Regions from separate parts of the Streptomyces sp. NPDC050842 genome, predicted to be linked through region 1. Evidence: riboswitches for the same ligand, from Rfam matches in the RefSeq annotation. Region 1 holds a riboswitch; each other region holds the start of a gene.
The links. A riboswitch is a leader RNA that binds a small molecule or an ion and turns the genes downstream of it on or off. The one in region 1 is predicted to bind cobalamin.
Positions count from the first base shown of each region.

Region 1 (6,986 bases):
AAGCAGCCGGAGAGCGGTCCCGCCTCATGACGCCCCCGACCCGGAGGAGTCCCGTGACCCGACCTGTGATCCGGAGGGCTTCGCTCGCCCTCGTACCTGTTCTCGTACTGCTCCTGGGGGGCTGTGTGTCCGACGAAGCGAAGAACGATCCGCTGCCCCGCATGAGCAAGGAGAAGGCGGAGGAGTGGGCCGAGCACTGGACGAGTTCCATGGCGCGCACGGCCGGGGCCGAGGCCGTCGCGTCGACCCGGCAGGCGAACTTCTCCAACTGCCTCGGCAAGGGCGGGGAGTCGGCGAGCGACGGCCGCTTCACCCTGCGGTACAACCTCCGCGCGAAGCTGCCCAGGGACCGGCAGACGGCGGGCATCCGCGCGATCAAGGACGAGCTGGAGAAGCAGGGCTTCGAGATCCAGGGCTACCGGTCCGACCCGGCCAAGGATCCCGTGAACCTGGTCGACGCCAGGCAGCCGGACCAGCGCTTCGCCGTCTCCGCGGAGGACCTGGACGACCAGCTGATCGTGCTCGTCGTGAGCACCCCCTGCCTCCTGCCGCCCGACGCCGAGCAGCAGGAGTTCTGACCTCCGTCGGTCGTCTGGGCGTCAGCCGTAGCGGCGCGGCGTCCAGGCGATCGTCCGGCCGTCGGCCCGCTCGACCGCCTGCGTCTGCGACGAGCCGACGAGGAGCAGGGTGCGCATGTCGACCTCGGACGCGTCCAGGGTCTTCAGGGTGAGGACGCGCACCGACTGCTCGGGGCCGCCGACGTCACGGGCGACGACCACCGGGGTCTCGGGCGAGCGGAGTTCGAGCAGGAGGTCGCGGGCGGCGGCCACCTGGTGCGTACGGGACTTGGAGCCCGGGTTGTAGAGGGCGATGACCAGGTCGGCGCCGGCGGCGGCGCGCAGCCTGGCCTCGATGACGTCCCACGGCTTGAGCCGGTCGGAGAGCGAGATCGTGGCGTAGTCGTGGCCGAGCGGGGCGCCCGCCGCCGCGGCGGCCGCGTTGGCGGCGGTCACGCCCGGCAGGACCCGTACGGGAACGTCCGCGTACGCCGGCTCGCAGGCGACCTCCAGGACGGCGGTGGCCATCGCGAAGACGCCCGGGTCGCCGCCGGAGACGACCGCGACCTTCCGCCCGCGCTTGGCCAGGTCGAGCGCGAACTCGGCCCGCTCCGACTCGACCTTGTTGTCGGAGCCGTGCCGGATCTGCCCGGGGCGCAGCTCCGGCACCCGGTCCAGGTAGGTGGTGTAGCCGACGAGGACGTCGGCGTTGACGAGCGCGCCGCGCGACTCGGGCGTCAGCCAGGGCGCGCCGGCCGGGCCCGTGCCGACGACGACGACCTCGCCCCGCTCCCGTACCGGAAGCTCCTGGTCGATACGGGAGGGGAGGACCGCGACGGAGAAGTACGGGACGGAGTCCGGGTCGATGTCGGCGAGGTCGCCGGTCCGCTCGCCCGCCATGAACGCCCGCTCCACGTACCGCGCGTCGTCGAGCCGGCCCGCCCGCTCCAGGGCGCGCTTCACGGTGGGGAAGGTGCGGCCGAGCTTCATCACGACCGCCGAGTCGGTGCCCGCGAGGCGGGCCGTCAGCTCGTCCTCCGGCAGGGTGCCGGGGATGATCGTGAGGACCTCCTCCGCCTCGCACAGCGGCTCGCCGAGCCGGGCGGCGGCGGCGCTCACCGAGGTGACGCCGGGGATGACGGTCGTGTCGTAGCGGTCCGCGAGCCGCTTGTGCATGTGCTGGTACGAGCCGTAGAAGAGCGGGTCGCCCTCGGCGAGGACGGCGACCGTGCGGCCGGCGTCGAGGTGGACGGCGAGGCGGGCCGCGGCCTCCTCGTAGAAGTCGTTCAGGGCGCCCCGGTAGCCGCCGGGGTGGTCCGTGGTCTCCACCGTGAGCGGGTACATGAGCCGCTCCTCGACGTGGTCCTCGCGGATGTGCTCGGCGGCGATGGAGCGGGCTATCGAGCGGCCGTGGCGGGCCGAGTGGTACGCGACGACGTCGGCGGCGGCGATGGCCTTCACCGCGGCGACCGTCATCAGGTTCGGGTCGCCGGGCCCGAGCCCGACCCCGTACAGCTTGCCCTTCGTGTGCGCGGTGCTCATGCCTGGATCTCCGCTTCGTGGGCGAGGGCGTTGATCGCGGCGGCGGTCATCGCGCTGCCGCCGCGCCGGCCCCGTACGACGAGGTAGTCGAGGTCCAGGGTGTTCGCGGCGAGCGCGTCCTTGGACTCGGCGGCGCCGATGAAGCCGACCGGGATGCCGAGGACGGCGGCCGGCCTGCCGGCGCCCTTCGCGATCATCTCCAGGAGGTGGAAGAGGGCGGTGGGGGCGTTGCCGATGGCGACGACGGAGCCTTCGAGGCGGTCCCGCCACAGTTCGAGCGCGGCGGCGGAGCGGGTGGTGCCGAGGTCGGCGGCGAGGCCCGGCACGGCCGGGTCGGAGAGCGTGCAGATCACCTCGTTGTCGGCGGGCAGCCGCTTGCGGGTGACGCCGCTGGCGACCATCTGCGCGTCGCAGAGGATCGGGGCGCCGGCGCGCAGGGCCTCGCGGGCGTTCGCGGCGACCTGGGGGGAGTACGCGATGTCCTGGACGAGGTCGGTCATGCCGCAGGCGTGGATCATCCGGACCGCCACCTGGGCGACGTCGGCGGGCAGGCCCGCGAGCTCCGCCTCGGCGCGGATCGTGGCAAAGGACCTGCGGTAGATCTCCGCCCCGTCCTTCTCGTAGTCGAACATCCTGGTGCTCTCGCTCATCTCGTCGTCGTGGTGGCTGTGGTCGTGCGGGCCGTGGTCACTGCGTCGGGCAGGGCGGTACGGGGGGTGGGGACGCCGTCCACCAGGTAGGCGCCGTCGGCGGTGGCGACGACGTCGACCCAGGTGCCGTGCGGGTGCCCGCAGCGGCGCTCGCACCCGGAGAAGTGGACGGGGAGGTGGAGGCCGCGGGGGAGGCCGAGGGCGGACCCCGGGGCCGCGTCCTCGCGGACGTCCGCGAGGGACTTGGCGCACCCGGGGCGCCCGGTGCAGGCGCTGACGCCCGCCCAGGGTGAGTCGGGCCGGGTGATCAGCCCGGCGGCGGCGAGGGCCGCGAGCCGGTCGTGGTCCTGGCGGCCCGCCGCCGCCCCGACGACGACCGCACCGCGCCACGGCGTCAGCCGTACCTCCTCGGCGGGAAGCAGGGCGCGCAGTTGGGCGGCGGTGAGGCGGCCGAGGGGCGCCAGGACGTACAGGGCGGTGGCGCCGAGGGGCCCGGGGGCGAGGGGCGCGCCATCGGGGAGGTGGGGAAGGAGGTGTGGCGTGGGTACGGGCTCCGCCGCGATCCCCGCGCGGTCCAGCGCGCCCGCCGTGTCCGGGGCGCACCCCTCCGGCAGCTCCCGCACCCGCCAGGCCCCGTTCCCGGCCTCGCGGGCGGCGTCCAGGAAAGCCCCGGCGGCGGCGAGGGCGGCCCGGGGCGCGTCGGCCCCGCCGACCCGGAAGGCCCTCCCGCCCACGTACAGCAGCGCGGATCCGGAAGGGTCAGCCGGCCCCGGCTCCACTGCGACCAAGGTCACATCGCCGCCGAGGCCCGCCACGTCTCCGCGCCCGTCGTCGAGGACGAACAGGAAACGGCCGGAAAGCGCCGCCGCCCAGGGCTCGGCGCACAGCAGGGTGTCCAGCTCACGGGCCCACAACTGGACCTCGGGGCCGCCGAGTCCGTCGAGGCCGGCGGCCGGGGAGGCCGCGATGTTGCGGACGCGCTCGTGGGTGGGGGAGGGCAGCAGGCCCGCTTCCGCGAGCAGCGCGGCGAGTTCCGCCCCGCAGTCGTCCGCGAGGCCGCGCAGCTCCGCGTTCCCCCGGGACGTGATGCTGATCCGCCCGTCGCCGAGGATCTCCGCCGCGTCCGCAAGCGCTGCCACCTGACGTGCCGTCAAGCGCCCTGCGGGCAGCCGCAGTCGGGCCAGCCGGCCGTCGTCGGCGGCATGCAGGCGCAGCGCCCCGGGGCAGGCGTCGCCACGGTCCCGTATGCGAGCTTCGTCCCGTTCGGGCGTCGGGGGTGGGGTGGGCGGCATGGCGGCGAGCATACCCACGGGGAACCGGGCCACCACCGAGTGTGATCCGGCCGACTCCCCGCCCCGCCCCGCCCCGCCGACGCCACGATCTAGGATGCAGATCGGCATGGGGTCCCAGGACCCCGGGGAGGAAGCCCGGTGAGAATCCGGCGCGGTCCCGCCACTGTGAGCCCGTACCAGCGATGGCACGGGTGAGTCAGGAACTCCCTTCCCCAAGCTCTCGGCTTCGCTCGAGCAGGGGAGGCCCCAACCCACACGACCACCCGGGGCGCGGACAACCCCGAGGAAGGGCCTGCGCACGCCATGCTTCTGCTGCTGTCGCACTCCGACACCGACCTGCTCAGTGCCCGCGCGGCGAACGCCGCCTCGGCCGAGGGGGCCGGCGGCCCGGTGGAGTACCGCTTCGCCAACCCCTCCCGGCTGCCCCTCGCCGAACTCCCCGCCCTCCTCGACGGCGTCGAACTCGTCGTCGTCCGCCTTCTGGGCGGCATCCGCTCCTGGGAGGAGGGGATCGACGCGATCCGCGCCACCGGGAAGCCGGTCGTCGTGCTCAGCGGCGAACAGGCCCCCGACGCCCAGCTGATGGAGACCTCGACCGTCCCCGTCGGCGTCGCCACCGAGGCGCACGCCTACCTCGCGCACGGCGGCCCCGGGAACCTGGAGCAGCTGGCCCGCTTCCTCTCCGACACCGTCCTCCTCACCGGCCACGGCTTCGAGGCCCCGGCGCCGGCCCCCACCTGGGGCCCCCTGGAGCGCACGGCCCGTCACACGACCGGCCCGACGATCGCGGTGCTCTACTACCGCGCCCACCACATGAGCGGGAACACCGCCTTCGTGGAAACCCTCTGCGCGGCGATCGAGGACACCGGCGCCCAGGCCCTCCCCCTGTACGTGGCGTCCCTGCGCGCCCCCGAGGCGGAGCTGCTCGACCGGCTCCGTACCGCCGACGCGATCGTCACCACCGTCCTCGCGGCGGGCGGCACCAAGCCCGCCGAGGCGCAGGCCGGCGGCGACGAGGAGGCCTGGGACGCGGGCGCGCTCGCCGGGCTCGACGTGCCGATCCTCCAGGCGCTGTGCCTGACCGGTTCGCGCGAGAACTGGGAGGAGAACGACGAAGGCCTGTCGCCGCTGGACGCGGCCAGCCAGGTCGCCGTGCCCGAGTTCGACGGCCGCCTCATCACCGTCCCGTTCTCCTTCAAGGAGATCGACGCGGACGGGCTTCCTGCGTACGTCGCGGACGCCGAGCGCGCGGCCCGCGTCGCCGGGATCGCCGTCCGCCACGCCCGGCTCCGCCACATCCCGAACGCCGAGAAGAAGCTGGCGCTCGTCCTCTCCGCGTACCCGACGAAGCACTCCCGCATCGGCAACGCGGTCGGCCTGGACACCCCCGCCTCCGCCGTCTCCCTCCTCCGCCGCCTGATCGCGGAGGGCTACGACTTCGGCCCGGCCGAGGACCTCCCCGGCCTGATCTCCGGCGACGGCGACGAGCTGATCTACGCCCTCATCGACGCCGGTGGCCACGACCAGGACTGGCTGACGGAGGAGCAGCTCGCGCGCAACCCCGTCCGCATCCCGGCCGCCGACTACAAGCGCTGGTACGCGACCCTGCCCGAGGAGCTCCGTACGCACGTCGAGGAGCACTGGGGCCCGGCGCCCGGCGAGATGTTCCTCGACCGCTCCCGCAACCCGGAGGGCGACATCGTGCTCGCCGCCCTGCGCCGCGGGAACCTGCTGATCCTCATCCAGCCGCCGCGCGGCTTCGGCGAGAACCCGATCGCGATCTACCACGACCCCGATCTCCCGCCGTCGCACCACTACCTGGCCGCCTACCGCTGGATCGCCGCCCGCGCCGAGGACGGCGGCTTCGGCGCCGACGCCATGGTCCACCTGGGCAAGCACGGCAACCTGGAGTGGCTGCCCGGCAAGAACGCCGGCCTGTCCGCCGCCTGCGGCCCCGACGCGGCACTGGGCGACATCCCCCTGATCTACCCCTTCCTCGTCAACGACCCGGGCGAGGGCACGCAGGCCAAGCGGCGCGTGCACGCGACCCTCGTCGACCACCTGGTGCCGCCGATGGCGCGCGCCGAGTCGTACGGCGACATCGCGCGCCTGGAGCAGCTGCTCGACGAGTACGCGCAGATCTCCTCGATGGACCCGTCGAAGCTGCCCGCGATCCGCGCCCAGATCTGGACGCTGATCCAGGCGGCCAAGCTGGACCACGACCTGGGGCTCCAGGACCGGCCGGAGGACGACGGCTTCGACGACTTCCTGCTGCACGTCGACGGCTGGCTGTGCGAGGTCAAGGACGCCCAGATCCGCGACGGCCTGCACGTCCTGGGCGGCGCGCCGGAGGGCGAGGCCCGCGTCAACCTGGTCCTCTCGATCCTCCGCGCCCGCCAGATCTGGGGCGGTACGCAGGCGCTGCCGGGCCTGCGCGAGGCGCTGGGCCTGGACGAGTCGGCGGCGACCCGCACCACGGCCGACGAGGCGGAGGCGAAGGCGCGCGAGCTGGTGGAGACGATGGAGGCGGCGGGCTGGTCCGTCGACGCCGTCCCCACCACCTATGGTCCGGAGGTGCAGGCGGTCCTCCGCTTCGCCTGCGAGCAGGTGGTCCCCCGCCTGGCGGCCACGACGGACGAACTGACCCACGCGGTCCACGCCCTGAACGGCGGCTTCGTCCCGGCGGGTCCGTCCGGCTCCCCGCTCCGCGGCCTGGTCAACGTCCTGCCGACGGGCCGCAACTTCTACTCGGTCGACCCGAAGGCCGTGCCCTCCCGCCTCGCGTGGGAGACGGGCCAGGCCCTCGCCGACTCGCTCCTGGAGCGCTACCGCACGGACAACGGCGAGTGGCCGACCTCCGTCGGTCTTTCCCTCTGGGGTACGAGCGCGATGCGGACCGCCGGCGACGACGTGGCCGAGGCGCTGGCCCTGCTGGGCGTCCGCCC
Region 1 covers NZ_JBITGA010000005.1:429,657-436,642, forward strand. Annotated here, with positions in the region: gene ACIBG6_RS18970 (alpha/beta hydrolase) at 1-30, shown strand, start outside; gene ACIBG6_RS18975 (hypothetical protein) at 54-578, shown strand; gene cobJ (precorrin-3B C(17)-methyltransferase) at 600-2,099, opposite strand; gene ACIBG6_RS18985 (precorrin-8X methylmutase) at 2,096-2,749, opposite strand; gene ACIBG6_RS18990 (cobalamin biosynthesis protein CobG) at 2,746-4,053, opposite strand; cobalamin riboswitch at 4,133-4,266, shown strand; gene cobN (cobaltochelatase subunit CobN) at 4,345-6,986, shown strand, end outside.

Region 2 (6,986 bases), on a different contig from region 1:
GGGCCGGTCCCGGGGTGAGCCGGGCGCAGCCGCGGAGCATGTCCTCGGCGGACTGCTCGATGTTGCCCGCGGGGCTCTGCGCGGCGACGCAGATCTGCTCCAGCTTGACCCAGACCGCCCAGTTCCCGAGGGGGGTCAGGGTGGCGTGCCGGGCGTCCGCGCCGGGGTCGAGGGTGAGCGCGCCGACGGCCGCCAGGCCTTCCAGGGCCCAGTCGAGGAGGGCGGGGAGCCCGTCCGTGCCGCGAGGCGTCTCGGGGGGCTCGGGGGCGGTGTCCGTGGCCGGCCCGGGGGTCTGGTCGGTCACGGGGACCTCGCAGCGCTCCTCGCGCAGCTCCTCGACGCGCTGGCCGAGCAGGTCCAGGAGCGCCGGGACGAGCACCGGGCCCTGGGAGAGCTGGAGCAGGGAGAGCACCTGCGGGACGGCCTCGACGACCTCGGCGACCGCGCTCGGCGCGACGCCCTCGGGGGCCGGGTGGACCAGGGACCAGGCGTCGAAGAGGGCGACCCAGCCGCGCAGGACGGCGGAGTCGTCGCGGTCCCACGCGTGCAGGCGCCAGCCGGGGCGGGCGGTGTCGCCGTGGAGCTCGACGAGTCCCGCGAGCCTGGCGCGGTCCCAGCCGGCCCGGATCTGGCCGGGCGTCAGGTCCAGTGCGGCCGCGGCCCGTTCCTGGGCGGTGACGGCTTCGGCGCCCGTACGGAGGGCGGATTCGGGGCCGCGCTCGACGGCGGCCCAGCGGGCGATCCGTACGGCGTCGGCGAGGACGTGCCGGGCCTGGCGGGCGAGTTCCGCGCGGGGCGGAGTGCCCTCGGGCGGCCGCGGCGCCGGCCGGGTGCGCCGGGTCGTCACGGCCCGTCGGGCGGTGGCCAGCGCCCGCGGGCGGACGAGTCGGAGTCTGGAGTTGCGCGCCAATGGTTCATCGGGCTTTCGAGACGTCACGGGGGCAGTCTTCCCGCTGACGGCCCGAAAGCCCAATCGGAATCCGCAGCCCCGTCAGAACGGCCTTCGGAGCAGGGGGGTGCGTGTCGTCAGAGCAGGGGGGTGAGGAAGCGGCGCAGGGCCTCTTCGTAGCGGACGGGGTCGGCGTTCCACATCGCCGCGTGCGGGGCGTGCCGGACCGTGTGCAGGGTGACCAGATCGGGGCGGCGGGCGGCGAGCTCGACGGACGACTCCCAGGGGGCGAGCGTGTCGTCGGGGCCGTGCAGGAGGAGGACCGGGACGCGCAGGGCGCCCGGTTCCGAGGCGGCCTGGAGCCGGTCCCCGTGGGGCCCCGTCCGGCCCTGGGCGGCGCGGACGGCGAGCGGGAGCAGGGGTCCGGGGACGTGGTGGGCCGTGGCGAGGCCGCGGAGGGTGGCCTCCCAGTCCAGGACCGGGGAGTCGAGGACGAGGCCCCTGATCCGGTCCCGTACGCCCGACTCGACGGCGGCGCGCAGGGCCATCGCGGCGCCGGTCCCCCAGCCGTGCAGGACGACCTTGTCGGCGCCGCGGCGGACGGCGTAGCGGATGACGGCGTCGACGTCCCGCCACTCGGAGTCGCCGAGGTGGGCGAGACCGTCCGGGGAAGCGGGCGCCCCTTCGTCGCCGCGGTAGGAGGGGACGAGGACCGGGATCTTGCGGCGGTTGTAGAAGGGGACGACGTTCAGAGGGTGCTCGCGGGTGGTGCCGAGGCCGTGCAGCGCGATCACCCACGTGGTGCGCGGGGCGGCCACGAGCCAGCCGGGCAGGGGGCCGAGCTCGCCGGGGACCTCGACGTCCTCGTGGGCGAGGCCGAGGGCGCCGATCGGTGTGCCGCAGTGGAGCTGGGGGGTGAGGCGGACGCGGGCGCCGGGGCCGAGGACGCCGAGCTCGACCCGTTCCAGGCGGCGGACGACGGAGTCGGCGGTGTGCGGGACGCGGTCGAGGACGGGGCCGATGACGGCGTGCAGGCCGGGGGCCTGGATCCCGTACGTGCCGGGGCGCAGCGAGGCGAGGCTGCGGGTGAGGGTGATCCGTTCGGGTTCCGTGGCGTGCACGGTGAGTCTGGGGTCTCCCGGGAGTGGTCGTCCGGACGGCACCTTGAGGGCGACGTCGCTGGCGTACCGGCCGGCCGCTACCGCGGCCGCACCGACACCGATCAGGGTGGTGACGGCCGCTGCCGTCGCTGTAGCCGGGCGCACGCTCCCAGTGTCGGCAGGTCTCGGGCGGCCTGCCACCGGGCGGACCCGGCCGGGGTGTCACTCCCCGGGGCACCCCGGGGAGTGACATGGGTCTCCTCGGCGGGGTCCCCCGGTCGGATGGTTCGGTCCAGGGGGCGGAACGGGGCGGCGGGGGACGAACCGGGCCGCGTCGCCGGTGCCTTGCGGGAGCCGGATTACCCGGGGTCGCAGGGCGACCGCATCGTGGACACCCCCTCGGACGGGGCCCTAAGCGGAATCTCTTGACACCGGATGGGGACACCACGCCGCCCGCCCCAGTTCACCTTCCGTTCACTCAGGTTGCCTACGTTCGTCGAGCCACTGACGTCAAACGATTGCCTGGGTAAATGGAACACATCACGCTGCTGCTCGCCATTGTGGTCGTGACAGCTCTCGTGTTCGATTTCACGAACGGTTTCCACGACACCGCCAACGCGATGGCCACGACCATCTCGACCGGTGCCCTGAAGCCCAAGACGGCGGTGGCCATGTCCGCCGTGCTGAACCTCGTCGGCGCGTTCCTGTCCGTGGAGGTCGCCAAGACGATCTCCGGCGGGATCATCAACGAAGAGGGCATTCGTACAGAAGTGATCTTCGCGGCGCTCGTGGGCGCCATCCTGTGGAACCTGCTGACCTGGCTCGTGGGCCTGCCGTCCAGCTCCTCCCACGCCCTCTTCGGCGGCCTCATCGGCGCCGCGGTCATGTCGGCCGGCTGGTCGGCCGTGAACGGCCCGACCATCGTCACCAAGGTCCTCATCCCCGCCATCGCCGCGCCGCTCGTCGCCGGCCTCGCCGCGATGCTGGCCACCCGGCTGACGTACAAGATCGGCGCCAACACCGACACGAAGCACACCGCCAAGGGCTACCGGGTCGGCCAGATCGCCTCCGCGGGTCTCGTCTCCCTCGCCCACGGCACCAACGACGCCCAGAAGACGATGGGCATCATCACCCTCGCCCTGGTCACCCAGGGCGTCGTCGCCCCCGGCTCCAACCCGCCCCTCTGGGTCATCGTCGCCGCCGGCGTCGCGATCGCGCTCGGCACCTACCTCGGCGGCTGGCGCATCATCCGCACCATGGGCAAGGGCCTCACCGACCTCCAGCCGCAGCAGGGCTTCGCCGCCCAGACCAGCGCCGCCACGGTCATCCTGGCCTCCTCGCACCTCGGCTTCTCCCTCTCCACCACCCAGTCCTGCTCGGGTGCCGTGATGGGCGCGGGCCTCGGCCGCAAGGGCGGTGTCGTCCGCTGGTCGACCGCGACCCGGATGTTCGTCGCCTGGGGTCTGACCCTGCCCGCCGCGGGCCTGGTCGGCGCCGGCGCCGAGTTCCTCACCAAGCAGGGTCCCTGGGGCATCGCCGCCGTCGCGGTCCTGCTGGTCTCCGGCTCGGCCGTCATCTGGTCGCTGTCCCGCCGCAAGCCGGTCGACCACAACAACGTCACCGACGACGACCTCGACGGCGAGTCCGAGCCCGCGGGTGTGGTGACCACCGCGATCGCGGCCGTCACCCCGCCGCCGGCCGGTTCCGTCGCCGCCGTCGCGGACGAGGACCTGAAGACCACCATCCCCTCGCCGGTTCCCACGGACCCGGCCGCTCCCCCGGCCCCCGCCGCAGCGGTGTAAGGAACCAACGACATGAAGATCGACTGGGCAGCTCTCGGCTCCGTCTTCGGAGTCAGCCTCGTGGCGACCGTCGCCCTCGTGGGCCTCTTCACCCTCGGCATCATCGGCCTCTCCAAGCAGGAGCAGGCCGCCGCCCAGGGCGGCTCGGCCACGATGGCCCGGACCGGCGCCTACGCCTGCTTCGCCGCGTGCCTGGCGGCCGTGGCCTACGGCATCTACCTGATCGTCGCCTGACGGTCCTCGCCACTCCGCAGTACATCGGCCGGGCGGTCCGCACCTTCGGGTGCGGGCCGCCCGGCCGCCGTGTTCGTGGTGCTTGCCGGGGCCCGTGTCTGTGGTGCTTCGCACAGTGACCTGTCGCAGGTCAAGGGTGGGTTGACGGGTGTTCGCGGGCCGTGGTGGACTGCCGAGGCCATTACGGCGGCAGCAGAGGAAGTCCGGTGCGAATCCGGCGCGGTCCCGCCACTGTGACCGGATCCGAAGGGTCCGGGAGTCAGGAACTCTCGCCGCCGGTCACGTCGATCCAGGGCGCGGACCCTGAGTGAGGACCTGCGCCATGCCCGGCCGCATCAGAGCCAGCCGCCTCTCCCGGGACGGATTCGCGTACGGCGCGGCCCTCGGGCTCGCCGTCGACCGGCTCGTCGGCGATCCCCGCCGCGGACATCCCGTCGCCGTCTTCGGCCGCGCGGCCGCCGCCGTCGAGCAGCGCCTGCACCACGACCACCGCGGCTGGGGCGCCCTGCACACCGCCGTCTGCGCCGGCTCCACCGCCGCCCTCGGCGCACTCGCCGCCCGGGCCGTACGGGACCGGCCGGCCGCCGCCGTGGCGCTGACCGCCGCCTCCGTCTGGGCCGTCGTCGGCGGCACGACCCTGGGGCGGGAGGCCCGCGCGATCGGCGGGGCGCTCGCCGTCGGGGACCTGGAGGTCGCCCGGGAGCGGCTGCCGCACCTGTGCGGGCGCGACCCGCAGTCCCTGGACGGCCCCGCGATGGCCCGCGCGGTCGTCGAGTCCGTCGCCGAGAACACCTCCGACGCCGTGGTCGGCGCCCTCTTCTGGGGTGCCGTCGCGGGCGTGCCGGGCCTCGTCGCCTTCCGGGCGGTCAACACCCTCGACGCGATGGTCGGCCACAAGTCCCCGCGCCACCGCCGCTTCGGCTGGGCCTCGGCCCGGCTCGACGACGTGGCCGGCTGGCCCGGGGCCCGGCTGACGGCCGTCGCCGCGACGCTCGCCGGAGGCAATCCGCGCGGGGCCGTACGGGCCTGGCGGGCGGACGCCGACAAGCACCCGAGCCCCAACGCGGGCCCCGTCGAGGCCTCCTTCGCGGGCGCCCTCGGCGTACGGCTCGGGGGGACCCTCTCGTACGGCGGGCGGGTCGAGCACCGGCCCGTGCTCAACGGGGAAGGGCGGCCCGTCGAGGTCGCCGACATCGACCGGGCGGTCCGGCTCTCCCGCCGGGTGACCGTACTGACCCTGGCCGCCTGTGTCGGCGGCCGCATGATCATCGGTGCCGTGAAGCGCGCGAAGCGGAGGAACGCATGAGGGGTGGGGGCCTGCTGGTCGCCGGGACCACGTCCGACGCCGGCAAGAGCGTCGTGACGGCCGGCATCTGCCGCTGGCTGGTCCGCAAGGGCCTGAAGGTGGCGCCGTTCAAGGGGCAGAACATGTCCCTCAACTCCTTCGTGACCCGCGAGGGCGCCGAGATCGGGCGGGCCCAGGCCATGCAGGCGCAGGCCGCCCGGGTCGAGCCGACCGCGCTCATGAACCCGGTCCTGCTCAAGCCGGGCAGCGACCGCTCCAGCCAGGTCGTCCTGATGGGCAAGCCGGTGGGCGAGATGAGCGCACGCGGGTTCTTCGGGGGGTCCGGGGGGTCGTCCCCCGGGAAGGCACTGCGCGGGGGGCGGCAGAAGGAGCTCTTCGAGCCGGTCATGGCGTGCCTGGAGGAACTCCGGGGCATGTACGACGCCGTGATCTGCGAGGGGGCGGGCAGTCCGGCCGAGATCAACCTGCGGCGCACGGACATCGTGAACATGGGCATCGCGCGGGCCGCGCGGCTACCCGTCGTCGTGGTCGGCGACATCGACCGGGGCGGGGTCTTCGCCCAGTTCTTCGGGACGACGGCGCTGCTGAGCCCCGAGGACCAGTCGCTCGTCGCCGGATACCTCGTGAACAAGTTCCGGGGTGACGTGACCCTGCTCGAACCCGGGCTCGACATGCTGTACGGGCTGACCGGGCGCCGGACCTTCGGTGTCCTGCCGTACGCGCACGGGCTCGGCATCGACGAGGAGGACGGGCTCCGGGTCTCGCTGCGCGGCACCGTGCGCGAGTCCGTCGTCGCGCCGCCGGTCGGCGCGGACGTGCTGCGGGTCGCCGTGTGCGCCGTCCCGCTCATGTCGAACTTCACCGACGTCGACGCGCTGGCCGCCGAGCCGGGTGTCGTCGTCCGGTTCGTGGACCGGCCGGAGGAACTCGTCGACGCCGACCTCGTCGTCGTGCCGGGGACCCGGGGGACGGTCAAGGCGCTCGCCTGGCTGCGGGAGCGGGGGCTGGCCGGCGAGCTGGCCCGGCGCGCGGCCGAAGGGCGGCCGGTGCTCGGGATCTGCGGCGGGTTCCAGGTGCTCGGCGAGCACATCGAGGACGAGGTCGAGTCGAAGGCCGGGGCCGTCGACGGGCTCGGGCTGCTGCCCGTACGGGTGCGGTTCGCGCGCGAGAAGACCCTGGCGCGGCCGGTCGGCGAGGCGCTCGGGGAACGGGTCGAGGGGTACGAGATCCATCACGGCGTCGCGGAGGTGGGCGGCGGCGAGGCGTTCCTCGACGGATGCCGGGTCGGCTCCGTGTGGGGCACGCACTGGCACGGCTCGCTGGAGAGCGACGGGTTCCGCCGGGCGTTCCTGCGGGAGGTCGCGGCGGCGGCGGGGCGTCGGTTCGTGCCCGCCCCGGACACGTCGTTCGGCACGCTGCGGGAAGAGCAGCTGGACCGGCTCGGCGACCTGATCGAGGAGCACGCGGACACGGACGCGCTGCTGCGGCTGATCGAGGAGGGGGCCCCGGCGGGGCTGCCGTTCGTGCCGCCGGGTGCGCCGTGAGTGCCGGTTGCGGGGTGGGGGGAGCGCGGCGGGGCCGCGCGGGGCGTGCGCCCGGCCTCCGGCCGGGCTCGGGTTCCCACCCGCACCACCCGTGCGACTCGGAGAGTCCGG
Region 2 covers NZ_JBITGA010000007.1:55,459-62,444, forward strand. Annotated here, with positions in the region: gene ACIBG6_RS23960 (hypothetical protein) at 1-937, opposite strand, end outside; gene ACIBG6_RS23965 (alpha/beta hydrolase) at 1,027-2,154, opposite strand; gene ACIBG6_RS23970 (anion permease) at 2,520-3,791, shown strand; gene ACIBG6_RS23975 (hypothetical protein) at 3,804-4,025, shown strand; cobalamin riboswitch at 4,182-4,314, shown strand; gene ACIBG6_RS23980 (cobalamin biosynthesis protein) at 4,348-5,331, shown strand; gene ACIBG6_RS23985 (cobyric acid synthase) at 5,328-6,875, shown strand.
Region 2: it holds a riboswitch for cobalamin, as region 1 does, so the genes downstream of both, ACIBG6_RS23980 (cobalamin biosynthesis protein) here and cobN (cobaltochelatase subunit CobN) in region 1, are expected to answer to the same signal.

Region 3 (6,986 bases), on a different contig from region 1:
CTTCGACGCGGCACTGGCGGGCAGCGTCGACCTGCTGCGCCGGCACGCGGTCTTCGCGGGCCTTTCGACCGGCGCCGGCTATCTCGCCGCCCGCCACGAACGCGAGCGCACCCCCTCGCGGACGGTCCTCTTCATCGCCGCCGACACCGGCCACCGCTACGTCGACACGGTCTATGCACGGCACCGCGAGGCGGCGCCCGTCGCGGGCCTCGCCCCGCGCGACGTGACCGACCGGAGCGAGCTGGTCCTGCCGTGGTCCCGGATGCACTGGAACCGCGCCCGCGCGTGAGGACTCGTACGCTCCAGCGAAGTGATCACTCGTTGGTGAGTTCACCTGCGCCGTTCCCCGGGCGGGCGTGACGCTGGGGGAGACGTGGCGGTGAGAGCGCGGCCGGGGCACGGAGCTCTGGACGTGCCGCGGGCGGGGGACGGTATGACGCGGGAGTCGGGATCCGAGGCGGGCCTGGACGAGCGGGCGGTGCTGCTGGCGGCGGGGCTCGCCGACCTGGCGGTGAGCACCGTGAGTGCGGGACTCGGGGCCGTCCGGGGCCTGTTGAGGCGATCGGACGCCGCCGAGGTCGCGGTGGAGGCCGAGCGGGACCTGGAGGCGCGCGGTCGCCTCGTCCTCGACAGGTACGCGTCGCCGCCACCGGCCCACCTGGAGGTTCTCGCCCGGCACGTGCTGGCCCGGCGGGCCGACGATGACGTCTGAGCGCTGGGATGCCGCCGCGTTCAAGGCACGCGTCGACGACGTACTCCGGCGGTACGTCGCCCAGGAGGCCGACCTGTTGTCCGAGGTCGATCCCGCGCTGGGCCCGGTGGCCGAGCAGGTGGAGGCGGCGGTCGCGGACGGCAAGCGGCTGCGGGCGGCGTTCTGTTACTGGGGCTGGCGTGCGGTGGGGCAGCCCGACAGCGAAGCGCTGCTGCGGGCGGCGGCCTCGATGGAGATCGTGCACGCGGCCGCGGTCGTGCACGACGACCTGATCGACGACAGTCCCCTGCGGCACGGCCGGCCCACCGCGCACCTGGCCCTGCGCGACGCGGTGGAGCACCACCCGCGGCCCGCCGCGGGTGCCCGGTCGCTGGCCATGCTCGTCGGGGACCTGCTCATGTCGCTCGCCGGCCAGCTCTTCGTCACCAGCGGACTGCCGGCCGCCTACCTCGGCCGGGCCCGTCCGCTCTGGGCGGCGCTCGCCCGGGACCTGATCGCGGGCGAGTGCCTGGAGATCCTGCACACCGGCGCCGCCCCGGACACGGCGGCGTCCCTGAAGGTGATCCGCTACAAGACCGCCAAGTACACCGTCGAACAGCCCCTGTCGATCGGCGGCGCCCTGGCCGGGGCCGGGCGGCGGCTGCGCGAGGGCTACTCGGCGTACGGACTGCCGCTCGGCGAGGCGTTCCAGCTGCGGGACGACCTGCTCGGCCTGTTCGGAGACCCGGAGGTCACCGGAAAGGCCGGCGCCGACGACGTACACGGCCATCGGCCCACCGCCCTCCTCGCGGAGACCTGGCGGCTCGCCGGGGACGAGGACCGCGGGCGGCTGCGCGACCTGCTCGGCCGGCCGGACGACCCCGACGCCCTGGAGGCCGTACGCGCGGTCATGCGGCGGCTGAGGGCACCCGAACGGGTCGAGGCCATGATCACCTCGCGCGTCGAGGAGGCGCTCCGCGCCCTCGACGCGCTGAACCTGCCCGCGCCGGCCGCCGCCGCGCTCACCGCCCTGGCGTACTCGGCGGCGGCCCGCCGATCCTGACGGACCGGCGGACCGACGGACGACCAGGAGAACAAGGAGCCCTGCCATGACCCGGACCGAGGCGTCGACGGACGCCCTGCGGAAGACCGGCGACGAACTCGCCGACGCCACGGTCGCCGCGCTCTTCGAACGCGGCGAGGTCGGTACGTTCAACACCCTGATGCGGTACGTCTCCACCGTCGGCGCTCCACTGCCGGACGGGCTGCCCGACGTCGCCCGGGAGTACCTCCGGGCCACGAGCGCCCCGCCGGCCTGGGTGGACTGGGGGGAGATGGAGAAGGCCCGGCTGTTCTTCATCGACAACAACGTGCACATCTCCACCGCGCTGTCCTTCGCCGCCATGCCCGCCTGCTACCTCGTGCCGCACGTGGCGAGGCTGCTGTCGACGACACACGGTCTGAGCTACCCGTCCAACCGCATGGCGGAGACGGGCCAGTTCACCGTCTACCTGATGCGGCCCGACGCCTTCGAGGCGGGCAGTCGCTTCATCCCCGCCGCGCAGAAGGTCCGCCTGCTCCACGCCTCCATCCGCCACCACCTCACCCGCGAGGACCGCTGGGACACCGGGGCCTTGGGGGTGCCGATCTGTCAGGAGGACATGATCGGCGGGCAGATGTTCTTCTCGATGCTCGTCCTTGACAGTCTCCACCGCCTGGGCATCCACATGACCTCCGAAGGCGCGGACGCCTACTACTACGCCTGGCGCGTGGTCGGCGCCATGCTGGGCGTCGACCAGGACGCCGTACCGAAGACCCTCGACGACGCCCGCCGCTTCCTCGACCAGTACATGATCCGCCACATGGGCCCCTCCCCGGAGGGATCCCATCTGACCCGGCAGCTGATCGACCTCTACGAGGAGGTCGTGCCCGGCACCCTCTTCGACCCGGTCGTCTCCGCGCTCATCCGCTACCTCGTCGGCGACACCTGCGCCGACTGGCTGGACGTCCCCCGCACCCGCTGGGACACGCTCGTCAAGTCCGTCCCCCACCTCCTCGGCGTCCTGGAGACCATCGAGGACCGCTCCCCGCTCGGCGCGTGGGCCCTGGACCGCCTCGGCCACCTCACCACCGTCCTCGAACTGTCCTCCCTCACCCGCGGACGCGTCATGCACTACGCCATCCCCGAGCACCTCAGGAAGGAGTACGGCCTCTCGTCCGCCTCGGCCCGTACTCGCCGCTGGACGCCACCGGCCGCCACGGTCTCCCCGTGATCCCCGTGCTGTGTGTGCTGCCTGTGCTGCTCGTGATCCCCGCGCCCCCGCCGCTCGGGCGGGGGCGCGGGGATTCCCTGGCCCTACGGCACGGTCAGGGGGTGGCGAGTTCCGCGCGGACGGTGCGGGCCGCCGCGACCAGGTTCTCCAGGGAGGCGCGGGTCTCGGGCCAACCTCGGGTCTTCAGACCGCAGTCGGGGTTGACCCAGAGCCGCTCGGCGGGGATGGCTTCGAGGCCGGTGCGGAGCAGTTCGGCGGCCTCGTGGGCGCTCGGGACGCGCGGGGAGTGGATGTCGTAGACGCCGGGTCCCGCCTCGCGCGGGTAGCCGTGCGCGGCGAGTTCGCGGGCGACCTGCATGTGGGAGCGGGCGGCCTCCAGGCTGATGACGTCGGCGTCGAGGTCGTCGATGGCCTGCACGATGTCGCCGAACTCGGCGTAGCACATGTGGGTGTGGATCTGGGTCTCCGGGCGCACTCCGGCGGTCGTGAGGCGGAACGCCTCCGTCGCCCACGCCAGGTACGTCCTGTGGTCGGCGGTGCGCAGCGGCAGGGTCTCGCGGAGAGCCGGCTCGTCCACCTGGATGACCGAAGTGCCCGCTGCCTCCAGGTCGTTCACCTCGTCGCGCAGGGCGAGGGCTACCTGCCGGGCCGTGTCGGCGAGGGGCTGGTCGTCCCGGACGAAGGACCAGGCCAGCATGGTGACCGGTCCGGTGAGCATGCCCTTGACGGGCTTGGCGGTGAGGGACCGGGCGTACGCCGTCCAGCGGACGGTCATCGGTGCGGGCCGGGAGATGTCGCCGGCGAGGACGGGCGGCCGGACGTAGCGGGTGCCGTAGGACTGGACCCAGCCGTGGCGCGTGGCCAGGTAGCCCGTGAGCTGTTCGGCGAAGTACTGGACCATGTCGTTGCGTTCGGGTTCGCCGTGGACCAGGACGTCGAGGCCGGTCTTCTCCTGGAAGGCGATCACTTCCCGGATCTCGGACCTGATGCGCTCCTCGTAGCCGGCGGTGTCGATCCGCCCGGCCCGCAGGTCGGCCCGCGCGGTCCGCAGCTCCGCGGTCTGCGGGAACGAGCCGATGGTCGTGGAGGGGAGCAACGGAAGCCGGAGGGCGGCGTGTTGGGAGTTCGCCCGCTTGGCGTACGGCTGGGAGCGGCGGGTGTCGGCGGTGGTGACGGCGTCGGCGCGGGAGCGAACGGCCGGGTCGTGGGTGATGGGGGAGCGGGCGCGCGAGGCGAGGTCGGCGCGGTTGGCGGCGAGTTCGCCGGTGATGGCGCCGGTGCCCTGCGAGAGTCCCTTCGCGAGGGTGACGATCTCGTCGGTCTTCTGGCGGGCGAAGGCGAGCCAGCGCAGGATCTGCGGATCGATGTCGCGTTCCGCGGCGGCGTCGAGCGGGACGTGCAGCAGGGAGCAGGAGGCCGCCACGTCGACGCGGTCGGCGAGACCGAGGAGGGTGCCGAGCGTGGTGAGCGACGCGGTCAGGTCGTTGACCCAGATGTTGCGGCCGTTGACCACTCCCGCGACGAGTCGCTTGCCGGGCAGGCCGCCGACGGCGGCGAGCGCGTCCAGGTTGGCGGCCGCCCGCTCGGTGAAGTCGAGGGCCAGCCCCTCGACCGGCGCCTTGGCCAGCACCGGGAGGGCGTCGCCGAGCCGGTCGAAGTAGGAGGCGACCAGGAGCTTCGGCCGGTCCGTGAGGCCGCCGAGGTCGCGGTAGGCGCGTGCGGCGGTGTTCAGTTCCGCCGGGGTGCGGTCCTGGACGAGGGCGGGCTCGTCGAGCTGCACCCAGTCGGCGCCCGCCGCGCGGAGGTCGGCGAGGACCTCGGCGTACACCGGAAGCAGCCGGTCGAGGAGGGTGAGCGGATCGAAGTCGGCCGCCACGCCGGGCGCCGGCTTGGCGAGAAGCAGGTAGGTGACGGGTCCGACCAGGACGGGCCGGGCGCCGAGGCCCAGGTCGAGGGCTTCCCTGAGGCCCGTGACCTGCTGGGAGGAGTCGGCCGCGAAGACCGTGTCAGGACCCAACTCCGGGACAAGATAGTGGTAGTTGGTGTCGAACCACTTGGTCATCTCCAGCGGTGCGACGTCCTGGGTGCCACGTGCCATGGCGAAGTACCCGTCGAGCGGATCCGCCGCGACGGCGGCCCGGTGGCGGGCGGGGATCGCGCCGACCATGACGGTGGTGTCGAGGACGTGGTCGTAGTACGAGAAGTCGCCGGTGGGGACCTCGTCGATACCGGCGGCGGCGAGCTGCCGCCAGGTGGTGCGGCGCAGGTCGGCGGCGGTGGTCCGGAGGGCGTCGGCGGTGACGCGGCCCTGCCAGTAGCCCTCGACGGCCTTCTTCAGTTCCCGGTCGGCGCCCTGGCGGGGGTAGCCGTACAGGGTGGCCTGCGCTGCCGCGGCTGCGGACTTGGTGGTCACGGAGATCTCCTTCGCGAGATGAATCCCTGAGATCCCGGTGACGGGACGAGGGCACGAAGGGGTGACGGAACGGACGGCGCGACCCGGCGCGGTGCGACGCGGTCGTCCTTCTCGCTCTGTACGCCGACCCGCCCACGAGGTCACCGGAACATCCGCGCGCGGAATCGTCCGCGTGCGGGCAACGGGCAGGTCTTCGGACTCGCGGGCACGTCCTCACGGGGGAGGACACCTAATGGCCGTCGCTTCCCAGACCCTTCCCGGGCCCAGTGCTGATGACGGCGGTCGTTCCCGCTCACCGCTGCGGGGCAGTCCCGGATTCCCACCGGGTTCCCTCTTACGACGCGTCCCGTCCGGCTGACGGGGGCGAACCAGCTGCACCCGCAGCGTAGCCCGGTCCTCGCGGTCTGTGCACGCAAAGGGGACTCCGGGGCCCCATCAGGCCCCGGAGTCCGTCAGGTCACGTCGTGCTCAGGCGCCGCAGAGGGACACCGTCCGTACGTAGCCGCCGAGGTTCTCGTCGTCCGTGCCCAGCAGGGTGTCCGTGGAGTCGGGCAGGCACTCCACCGCCTCGATCTTGTACTGGGGGTACGTCCCGAGCACGGTCGGGGAGGCCGCGAGCGAGACCCGTACCCGGCCCGTCGCCGAGATCGTCACCCGGCCGGCGTCGCTCACCGCGGAGTCGAACGGGCCGTCGTCGCCGGCGTCCGCCGCCGAACCCACGACGAGCCGGCCGGCGGCGGTCACCGCGATGTCGGAGATGTGCCGCGTGCCTGCGTCGTCCGGGTGCGTCGACCGGTAGGTCCGGTTCGTCACCGCGCCGAACAGCGGCTGCCCCCACGCGGCGAACGTCAGCGGCGCCGCGTACAGGGTGGCGGGACGGTCCGGGCCGGTACCCCGGTCCGCCCACAGGGCGGCGAGCTTCCCGTTCTGCGCGACGAGCGCGAAGCTCTCGAAGTCGTCGCCCTCGCCGATCGCCGGCAGCGGCGTGTAGTCGACGACCGTCGCCGTGGACCCGGCGACCTTCACACGGAAGAGGACGCCGCGGCTGGTCAGCGCCAGGTACTCGCCCGGCATCCCGGGGATGGCCTCGATGGCCTCGAGGTCGACCGGCTCCGGCCCGTCCCAGGTCAGTGGGGAGACGGTGTCGGAGCCTTCCCGGTGGGTGATCCGGGAAAGCCGCTGCTGGCCCGAGCGCTTGTTGTCGTGCACGGCCAGGACGCGCACGCCGGTTCCGTCCTCGGTAGTGCCCTCGTACGCGAGACCGCTGACACCGCTGCGGGCGTCGGCACCGACCTTCTGCCATTCCCCGGCGGCGCCTGCCGGGGCGGAGCCGAGCGTCGTCAGCAGCGCGGTCGCCGCGGTGAGCCAGGCCATGCGCTGCAACATCGGGAGTTTCACGGGAGTCGCTTGCCTTCTCTGTCCGACAGACGCGAGGTCACGCGCCGGACGTCAGGCTATTGATCTTGGTCGGGAAGTCCCCAGTGCCCTGTGCCCCGTTCGCCGGAGCGTGCGGTCGGACGTGGACGGCGCGCGGTCGGTATCGCGCGCCCCTTCCGGATCTCAGCGAGCCGCGCGCACGTCCGCTCGCGGCTCGGCCGGTCCGCGCAAC
Region 3 covers NZ_JBITGA010000013.1:22,331-29,316, forward strand. Annotated here, with positions in the region: gene ACIBG6_RS34375 (pyridoxal-phosphate dependent enzyme) at 1-289, shown strand, start outside; gene ACIBG6_RS34380 (polyprenyl synthetase) at 434-712, shown strand; gene ACIBG6_RS34385 (polyprenyl synthetase family protein) at 702-1,754, shown strand; gene ACIBG6_RS34390 (oxygenase MpaB family protein) at 1,801-2,964, shown strand; gene metE (5-methyltetrahydropteroyltriglutamate--homocysteine S-methyltransferase) at 3,059-5,377, opposite strand; cobalamin riboswitch at 5,565-5,714, opposite strand; gene ACIBG6_RS34400 (hypothetical protein) at 5,846-6,751, opposite strand; gene ACIBG6_RS34405 (Lrp/AsnC family transcriptional regulator) at 6,938-6,986, opposite strand, start outside.
Region 3: it holds a riboswitch for cobalamin, as region 1 does, so the genes downstream of both, metE (5-methyltetrahydropteroyltriglutamate--homocysteine S-methyltransferase) here and cobN (cobaltochelatase subunit CobN) in region 1, are expected to answer to the same signal.

Region 4 (6,986 bases), on a different contig from region 1:
GGAGCTGGCCACGCACGATCTGGCCGTGCCGCCGCCGACCACGGACTGCGGACAGGCCATCCTGCACGCCTGTCACCAAGCCGGCTTCACACCCAGGCCCCGCTACGTCACCGCCGACATCGCCGCCCAGCTCACCCTCGCACGGACCGGTCTCGCGACCGCGCTCGTCCCCCGAACCGCCATCGACCCGACCACACCCGGCATCCGCACGGCACCCCTCGAAGGCCACCCGATCCAGCGCCTCCTGTTCGGCGCGACCCGTCACACGGAGGCCGCGAAACCGACGACCACGGCCGTCATCGCAGCACTGCGCACCGCCGCACGACAGGACCACCCCACACACCTCCCGGCGGCCCCTCGACGGTGGTGACCTCCCGGCACCACCCGGTCCCGGTGAGGAGGACTCGCGCGGAAGCGGTCTTGCCCGCATGACGTTCGCAGCGGCAACGTTGATATTGCCCAAGGCGGGAACCGCCACCAAGACACCAGACGTGCGCCCCTCCCTCGAAATCCAAGGAGACACCCATGCGGATGTTGATCAACGTCCCGGAGACCGTCGTGTCCGACGCGCTGCGGGGGATGGCCGCCGCCCACCCCGAGCTGACCGTGGACGTGGAGCGGCGGATCGTCGTGCGGCGGGACGCGCCCGTGGCCGGGAAGGTCGCGCTGGTGTCCGGGGGCGGGTCCGGGCACGAGCCGTTGCACGGCGGGTTCGTGGGGCCCGGGATGCTGTCGGCTGCGTGCCCCGGGGAAATCTTCACGTCGCCGGTGCCCGAGCAGATGGTACGGGCCGCGGCCGCCGTCGACAGCGGTGCCGGGGTGCTGTTCGTCGTCAAGAACTACACCGGCGACGTGCTCAACTTCGAGATGGCGGCGGAGCTCGCCGAGGACGAGGGCATCCAGGTCGCGAAGGTCCTGGTCGACGATGACGTGGCGGTGACCGACAGCCTGTACACGGCGGGGCGGCGCGGGACCGGGGGCACCCTGTTCGTGGAGAAGATCGCGGGGGCCGCCGCCGAGGAAGGCGCCCCGCTGGAACGGGTGGAGGCGATCGCCCGCCAAGTGGACGCGCGCTGCCGGTCCTTCGGGGTCGCGCTGAGTGCGTGCAGCACGCCCGCGAAGGGCAGCCCCACCTTCGATCTCCCCGCCGGCGAGCTGGAGTTGGGCATCGGCATCCACGGCGAGCCGGGCCGCGAGCGACGCGCCATGATGACCTCGCGGGAGATCGCGGACTACGCCGTCGACGCCGTGGTCGAGGACCTGCGCCCGTCCGGTCCGGTGCTCGCGCTGGTCAACGGCATGGGCGCGACCCCGCTGCTCGAACTGTACGGCTTCAACGCCGAGGTGCAGCGGGTGCTGACCGAGCGCCGGATCCCGGTCGCCCGGACGCTCGTCGGGAACTACGTGACGTCGCTCGACATGGCCGGCTGCTCGGTGACCCTGTGCGAGGTGGACGAGGAGCTGCTGCGCTTGTGGGACGCGCCGGTGCAGACGCCCGCGTTGCGCTGGGGTCGGTGAGACAAGGTATGGGAGACGGAGTGGGAGAGGGTGAGGACGCAGGCATGGACGAGACGTTCGGTGCGGACTTCTTCGTGCGGTGGCTGGAGGCGACGGCCGGGGCCGTCGACCGTGAGGCCGACCGGCTCACCGAGCTGGACTCGGCGATCGGCGACGCCGACCACGGCGTCAATCTGAAGCGCGGGTTCGCGGCCGTGGCGGAGCTGCTGGCGAAGGATCCGCCCGCGACGCCCGGAGCGGTGCTCGTCGCCGCGGGACGGCAGCTGATCTCCACGGTGGGCGGAGCTTCGGGACCGCTGTACGGGACACTTCTGCGCCGTACGGGCAAGGCACTGGGCGAGGACGAGCGTGTCGCCCGGGAGCGGCTCGCGGAGGCGTTCGGTGCCGGGGTGGCCGCTGTGGGCCAGTTGGGTGGCGCCCAGGTGGGCGACAAGACGATGCTGGACGCGCTCGTCCCGGCCGTGGAGGGACTGCGGAGCTCCTTCGGTGCGGCGCGCGCGGCGGCCGAGGAGGGCGCCCTCGCGACCGTACCGCTCCGGGCGCGCAAGGGCAGGGCCAGCTATCTCGGCGAGCGGTCGATCGGGCACCAGGACCCGGGGGCGACGTCGTCGGCGCTGTTGTTCGCCGAACTCGCCGCCGCAGCCCGTACGGAGGGCGCCGGGTGAGCGCGACCGCGCCGGTCGGCATCGTGCTGGTCTCGCACAGCGCGGATGTCGCGGCCGCGGTGGCGGCGCTGGCCCAGGGCCTCGCGGGCGGGGGCGGGACCGCGCCGATCCTGCCGGCGGGCGGGCTCCCCGACGGCGGTCTCGGGACGAGCGCCGAGCTGATCCGCGCGGCGGCGGAGGCCGTCGACGGCGGCGCCGGGGTGGCGCTCCTGGTCGACCTCGGCAGTGCGGTCCTGACGGTGAAGGCGCTGCTCGCCGAGGGCGACGCGCTGCCGGAGGGCTCCCGGCTGATCGACGCGCCGTTCGTCGAGGGCGCGGTCGCGGCGCTGGTGACGGCGAGCGCGGGCGGGGATCTCGACGCGGTGGCCTCGGCGGCCTCGGAGGCGTACACCTATCGCAAGCAGTGAGTGACGGCGCCAGGGAGTGAGGGTGTCGACTTGATAGGCAAGCGAGGAGTTGCCTATCCTGGAGTGGTGGCCGACGACCTTTTCAAAGCCTTGGCCGACCCCACCCGCCGCACGATCCTCGACGAGCTCACGGAGAAATCCGGACAGACACTGTTCGAGATCTGTTCGCGGCTGAGCATGAGGCATCAGCTCGGCATCTCGCGCCAGGGGGTCTCCCAGCACCTCGCCGTGCTGGAGGCCGCCGGGCTCGTCGAGACCAGGCGGGAGGGCCGGTACAAGTTCCACGACCTGAACACCGCCCCCCTGCGGCACATCACCGAGCGATGGCCCGTGCCCGACACCCCAGGACCGGAGAAGAGCACCTCATGAAGATCCATCTGACCAGCGTCTTCGTCGACGACCAGGCCAAGGCCGAGCGTTTCTACACCGAGATCCTCGGCTTCGTGAAGAAGCACGACGTCCCGCTGGGCGAGACGGACCGGTGGCTGACGGTCGTCTCGCCCCACGAGCCCGCCGGCACCGAACTCCTCCTGGAGCCCGCCGGCCATCCGGCGGTCAAGCCGTACCGCGACGCGCTGGTCCAGGACGGCATCCCGCTGGCCCAGTTCGCGGTCGACGACGTGCGGGCGGAGTACGCCCGTCTGCGCGGCCTCGGCGTCCACTTCACCCAGGAGCCCCTGGAGATGGGCCCCGTCACCACCGCCGTCTTCGACGACACCTGCGGCAACCTGATCCAGATCGCGACGGAGCCGAAGTAGTACGGAGCAGTGGCGGGCCGGCCGACTGTCGGCCCGCTCCCCCCGTCGTCAGTCCACGACCGCGTCGAGCTCCACCTCGACGAGCCACGCGGGATCGATGAACCGCGAGACCTCGACGAAGGTCGTCACCGGCCGCACCTCCGCGAACCGCTCCCCGTGGGCCCGCGCGGCCTCCTTCCACGAGGTCACGTCGGTGAGCATGACGCGGGTGCGCACGACGTCGTCCAGGGACGCACCCGCCGCCTTCAGCGCCGCCTCGGCGATGTCGAGACACCTGGCGGTCTGGGCGTACACGTCGCCCGGCGCGACGGCGGCCCCGTCGTCGCCGATGGGAGCGGTCCCGGCGACCGCTACGTACGCACCCTTTCGAACGGCCCGGGAAAAGCCGATCTCCGGTTCGAGTGGCGACCCGGAACTGACCCTCTGTCGAACATCACTCACCGCTCCGTGCTCCTCCGCGTTGTAATGCACCTGGTCAACGCACTAGTGTCGCAGGGCCTTGGTGTACGGGAAACCGGTGCAGTACCGGTGCGGCCCTCGCCACTGTGATCGGGAGTTCCGGCTCCACACCCGTGGGAGACCCCCGTGGGCAAGCCACTGGACCGTTGTGGGAGACCACCGCGGTGTGGGAAGGCGGAGTCGGGACGTATGACCGTCAGCCAGGAGACCGGCCAAGGTGCGTTGTCCATCCACGAGGTGCTGGAGAGGGTCTCCCAACCATGCATATAGCCGAGGGGTATCTGCCCCCCGTACACGCCGCCGCCTGGGGCGTCGCGGCCGCTCCGTTTGTCGTCCACGGGGTTCGCGCGCTCACCCGCGAGGTGCGCTCCAACCCCGAGTCCACCCTGCTGCTCGGCGCCTCCGGCGCCTTCACGTTCGTCCTGTCCGCGCTCAAGCTCCCGTCCGTGACGGGCAGTTGCTCGCATCCGACGGGTACGGGTCTGGGCGCGATCCTCTTCCGACCGCCGATCATGGCGGTCCTCGGGACGATCACCCTGCTCTTCCAGGCGCTGCTGCTCGCCCACGGCGGGCTCACCACGCTCGGCGCGAACGCCTTCTCGATGGCGATCGTCGGGCCCTGGGCGGGGTACGGGACCTATCTGCTGGTGCGCCGGTTCGGTGCGCCGCTGATGGTCGCCGTCTTCTTCGGCGCGTTCGTCGCCGACCTGTCCACGTACTGCGTCACGAGCGTCCAGCTCGCGCTGGCCTTCCCCGACCAGGGGAGCGGCATCATGGGCGCCCTGGCCAAGTTCGGTTCCATCTTCGCCGTGACGCAGATCCCGCTGGCGGTGAGCGAGGGCCTGCTCACCGTGCTCGTGATGCGGCTGCTCATGCAGTCCAGCAAGGGCGAGCTGACCCGGCTGGGCGTCCTGACCCGGTCCGCCACGAAGCGACACGAGGAGGCGGCCGCGCGATGAGCTTCACCGTCAGCCGGAACACGAAGATCAACGCCCTGCTGCTGCTCGTCGTCGCCGCGCTCGCGGTGCTGCCGCTCGCGCTGGGGCTCGGCGACCACAAGGAGGAGCCGTTCGCCGGGGCGGACGCGGAGGCGGAGACCGCGATCACGGAGCTCCAGCCGGACTACGAACCGTGGTTCAGCCCCCTGTACGAGCCTCCGTCGGGGGAGATCGAGTCGGCGCTGTTCGCCCTCCAGGCGGCGCTGGGCGCCGGTGTCCTCGCCTACTACTTCGGTGTGCGGCGCGGACGTCGGCAGGGTGAGGCCCGCGCGCTGGCGCAGGCCGGGGATGGTATGGAGAGCGCGGAGGGTGTCGCGCGTGCGGACTCGCGCGTCGACGCCGGGGACAAGGACGCGTAGCCGCCCATGTTGCCGATCGACGCGGCGGCGCACAGCAGTCGCTGGCGCCGCCGCCATCCCGTCGAGAAGGCCCTGCTCGGCTTCGGTCTCACCCTGTGCGCGGTGTGTCTGCCGCCGTGGCCGGGTGCGGTGCTCGTCGCGGCGGCCACGCTCGTGGTCCTGCTCGGCCCGGCCGGGGTGGCGGGCCGTCAGCTGTGGCGGGCGTTCCGCGTGCCGCTCGGGTTCTGCGTCACGGGCGCGGTGCCGCTGCTCTTCGAGGTGGGCGGGGCGCGGGGGTTCGTGGCCCTCGCGCCCGGCGGGCCCGTCCACGCGGGCGAGCTGCTGCTGCGGACCGCCGCCGCCTCGCTGGGGGTGCTGCTCTTCGCGTTCACGACGCCCGTCTCCGACGTGCTCCCCCGGCTCGTCCGTGCGGGGGTGCCCGCTCCCGTGGTGGACGTGGCGCTCGTGATGTACCGGATCATCTTCCTGCTCCTCGACTCCCTGTCCAAGATCCGTCAGGCGCAGGCCGCCCGCCTCGGGCACACCACCCGGGCGGCGACCTGGCGCTCGCTCGCCGGCCTCGGCGCCACGTCGTTCGTGCGCGCCTTCGACCGGGCCCAGCGCCTGCAGTCCGGGCTCGCCGGGCGCGGCTACGACGGGACCCTGCGGGTCCTGGTCCCCGCGGCCGCGGTCTCCCGCCGGTTCCTGGCGACGGCCGGCGGGCTCCTCTGCGGGCTCGTCGCCCTCACCCTCGTACTCGAAAGGTTCCTGCCGTGACGTCTCCGACGACCTCCGCGACGCCCGTCGTGGAGCTGGTGAAGGCGGGTTTCGCCTACGAGGACGGGCCGGCGGTGCTGTCGGACGTGGACTTCGCGGTGCCGGAGGGGCGGGCGATCGCGCTGCTCGGGCGGAACGGCAGCGGCAAGACGACGCTGCTGCGGCTGCTCAGCGGGGGGCTGCGGCGCGGGAGCGGGTCGCTGCTCCTGGACGGGGCGGAGGTGACGTACGACCGGAAGGGGCTGACCCGGCTGCGGACGACCGTGCAGCTCGTGGTGCAGGACCCGGACGACCAGCTGTTCGCGGCCTCGGTCGGCCAGGACGTGTCCTTCGGGCCGATGAACCTGGGACTGCCGGAGGAGGAGGTGCGGCTCCGGGTGCGCGAGGCCCTGGAGGCGCTGGACATCGTGGCCCTGGAGGACCGGCCGACGCATCTGCTGTCGTACGGGCAGCGCAAGCGGGCGGCGATCGCGGGCGCGGTGGCGATGCGGCCCCGGGTGCTGATCATGGACGAGCCGACGGCCGGGCTCGATCCGCACGGCCAGGAGCGGCTGCTCGACGCCCTCGCGCGGCTGCGCGCGTCCGGGACGACGGTGGTGATGGCGACGCACGACGTGGATCTCGCGCTGCGCTGGGCGGACGAGGCGGCGGTGCTCTCCCCCGCCGGGCTGCGGACCGGTCCGGTCGCCGAGCTCCTCGGGGACGACGCCCTGCTCGACGCGGCGCGGCTGCGGCGGCCCTGGGGCACGTCCGTCGCCCGGCTGCTGCGCGCCCACGGGCTGCTCGCCCCGGACGCGCCCGAGCCCCGTACGCCGGAGGAGCTCGACGCCTGGTCGCAGACCGCCCCGGTAGCTACTGAGTAGTACACATCACGTTCCGAACCTTCTGCAACTAGTTGCATAACAGAGAGGGGTCCCCTAGAACTGAGGTCGACTGATCCTGCGCGAGGAGGCGCCCCCATGACCGCGACCCCCACCCCCACCCCGTACCCGCATCTGCTGAGCCCGCTCGACCTCGGGTTCACGACCCTGCCCAACCGGGTGATCATGGGTTCGATGCACGTCGG
Region 4 covers NZ_JBITGA010000001.1:672,366-679,351, reverse strand. Annotated here, with positions in the region: gene ACIBG6_RS03030 (LysR substrate-binding domain-containing protein) at 1-370, shown strand, start outside; gene dhaK (dihydroxyacetone kinase subunit DhaK) at 526-1,518, shown strand; gene dhaL (dihydroxyacetone kinase subunit DhaL) at 1,563-2,183, shown strand; gene ACIBG6_RS03015 (PTS-dependent dihydroxyacetone kinase phosphotransferase subunit DhaM) at 2,180-2,590, shown strand; gene ACIBG6_RS03010 (ArsR/SmtB family transcription factor) at 2,657-2,959, shown strand; gene ACIBG6_RS03005 (VOC family protein) at 2,956-3,348, shown strand; gene ACIBG6_RS03000 (Rid family hydrolase) at 3,397-3,789, opposite strand; cobalamin riboswitch at 3,804-4,039, shown strand; gene ACIBG6_RS02995 (energy-coupling factor ABC transporter permease) at 4,068-4,766, shown strand; gene ACIBG6_RS02990 (energy-coupling factor ABC transporter substrate-binding protein) at 4,763-5,164, shown strand; gene cbiQ (cobalt ECF transporter T component CbiQ) at 5,171-5,920, shown strand; gene ACIBG6_RS02980 (ATP-binding cassette domain-containing protein) at 5,917-6,783, shown strand; gene ACIBG6_RS02975 (FAD-dependent oxidoreductase) at 6,880-6,986, shown strand, end outside.
Region 4: it holds a riboswitch for cobalamin, as region 1 does, so the genes downstream of both, ACIBG6_RS02995 (energy-coupling factor ABC transporter permease) here and cobN (cobaltochelatase subunit CobN) in region 1, are expected to answer to the same signal.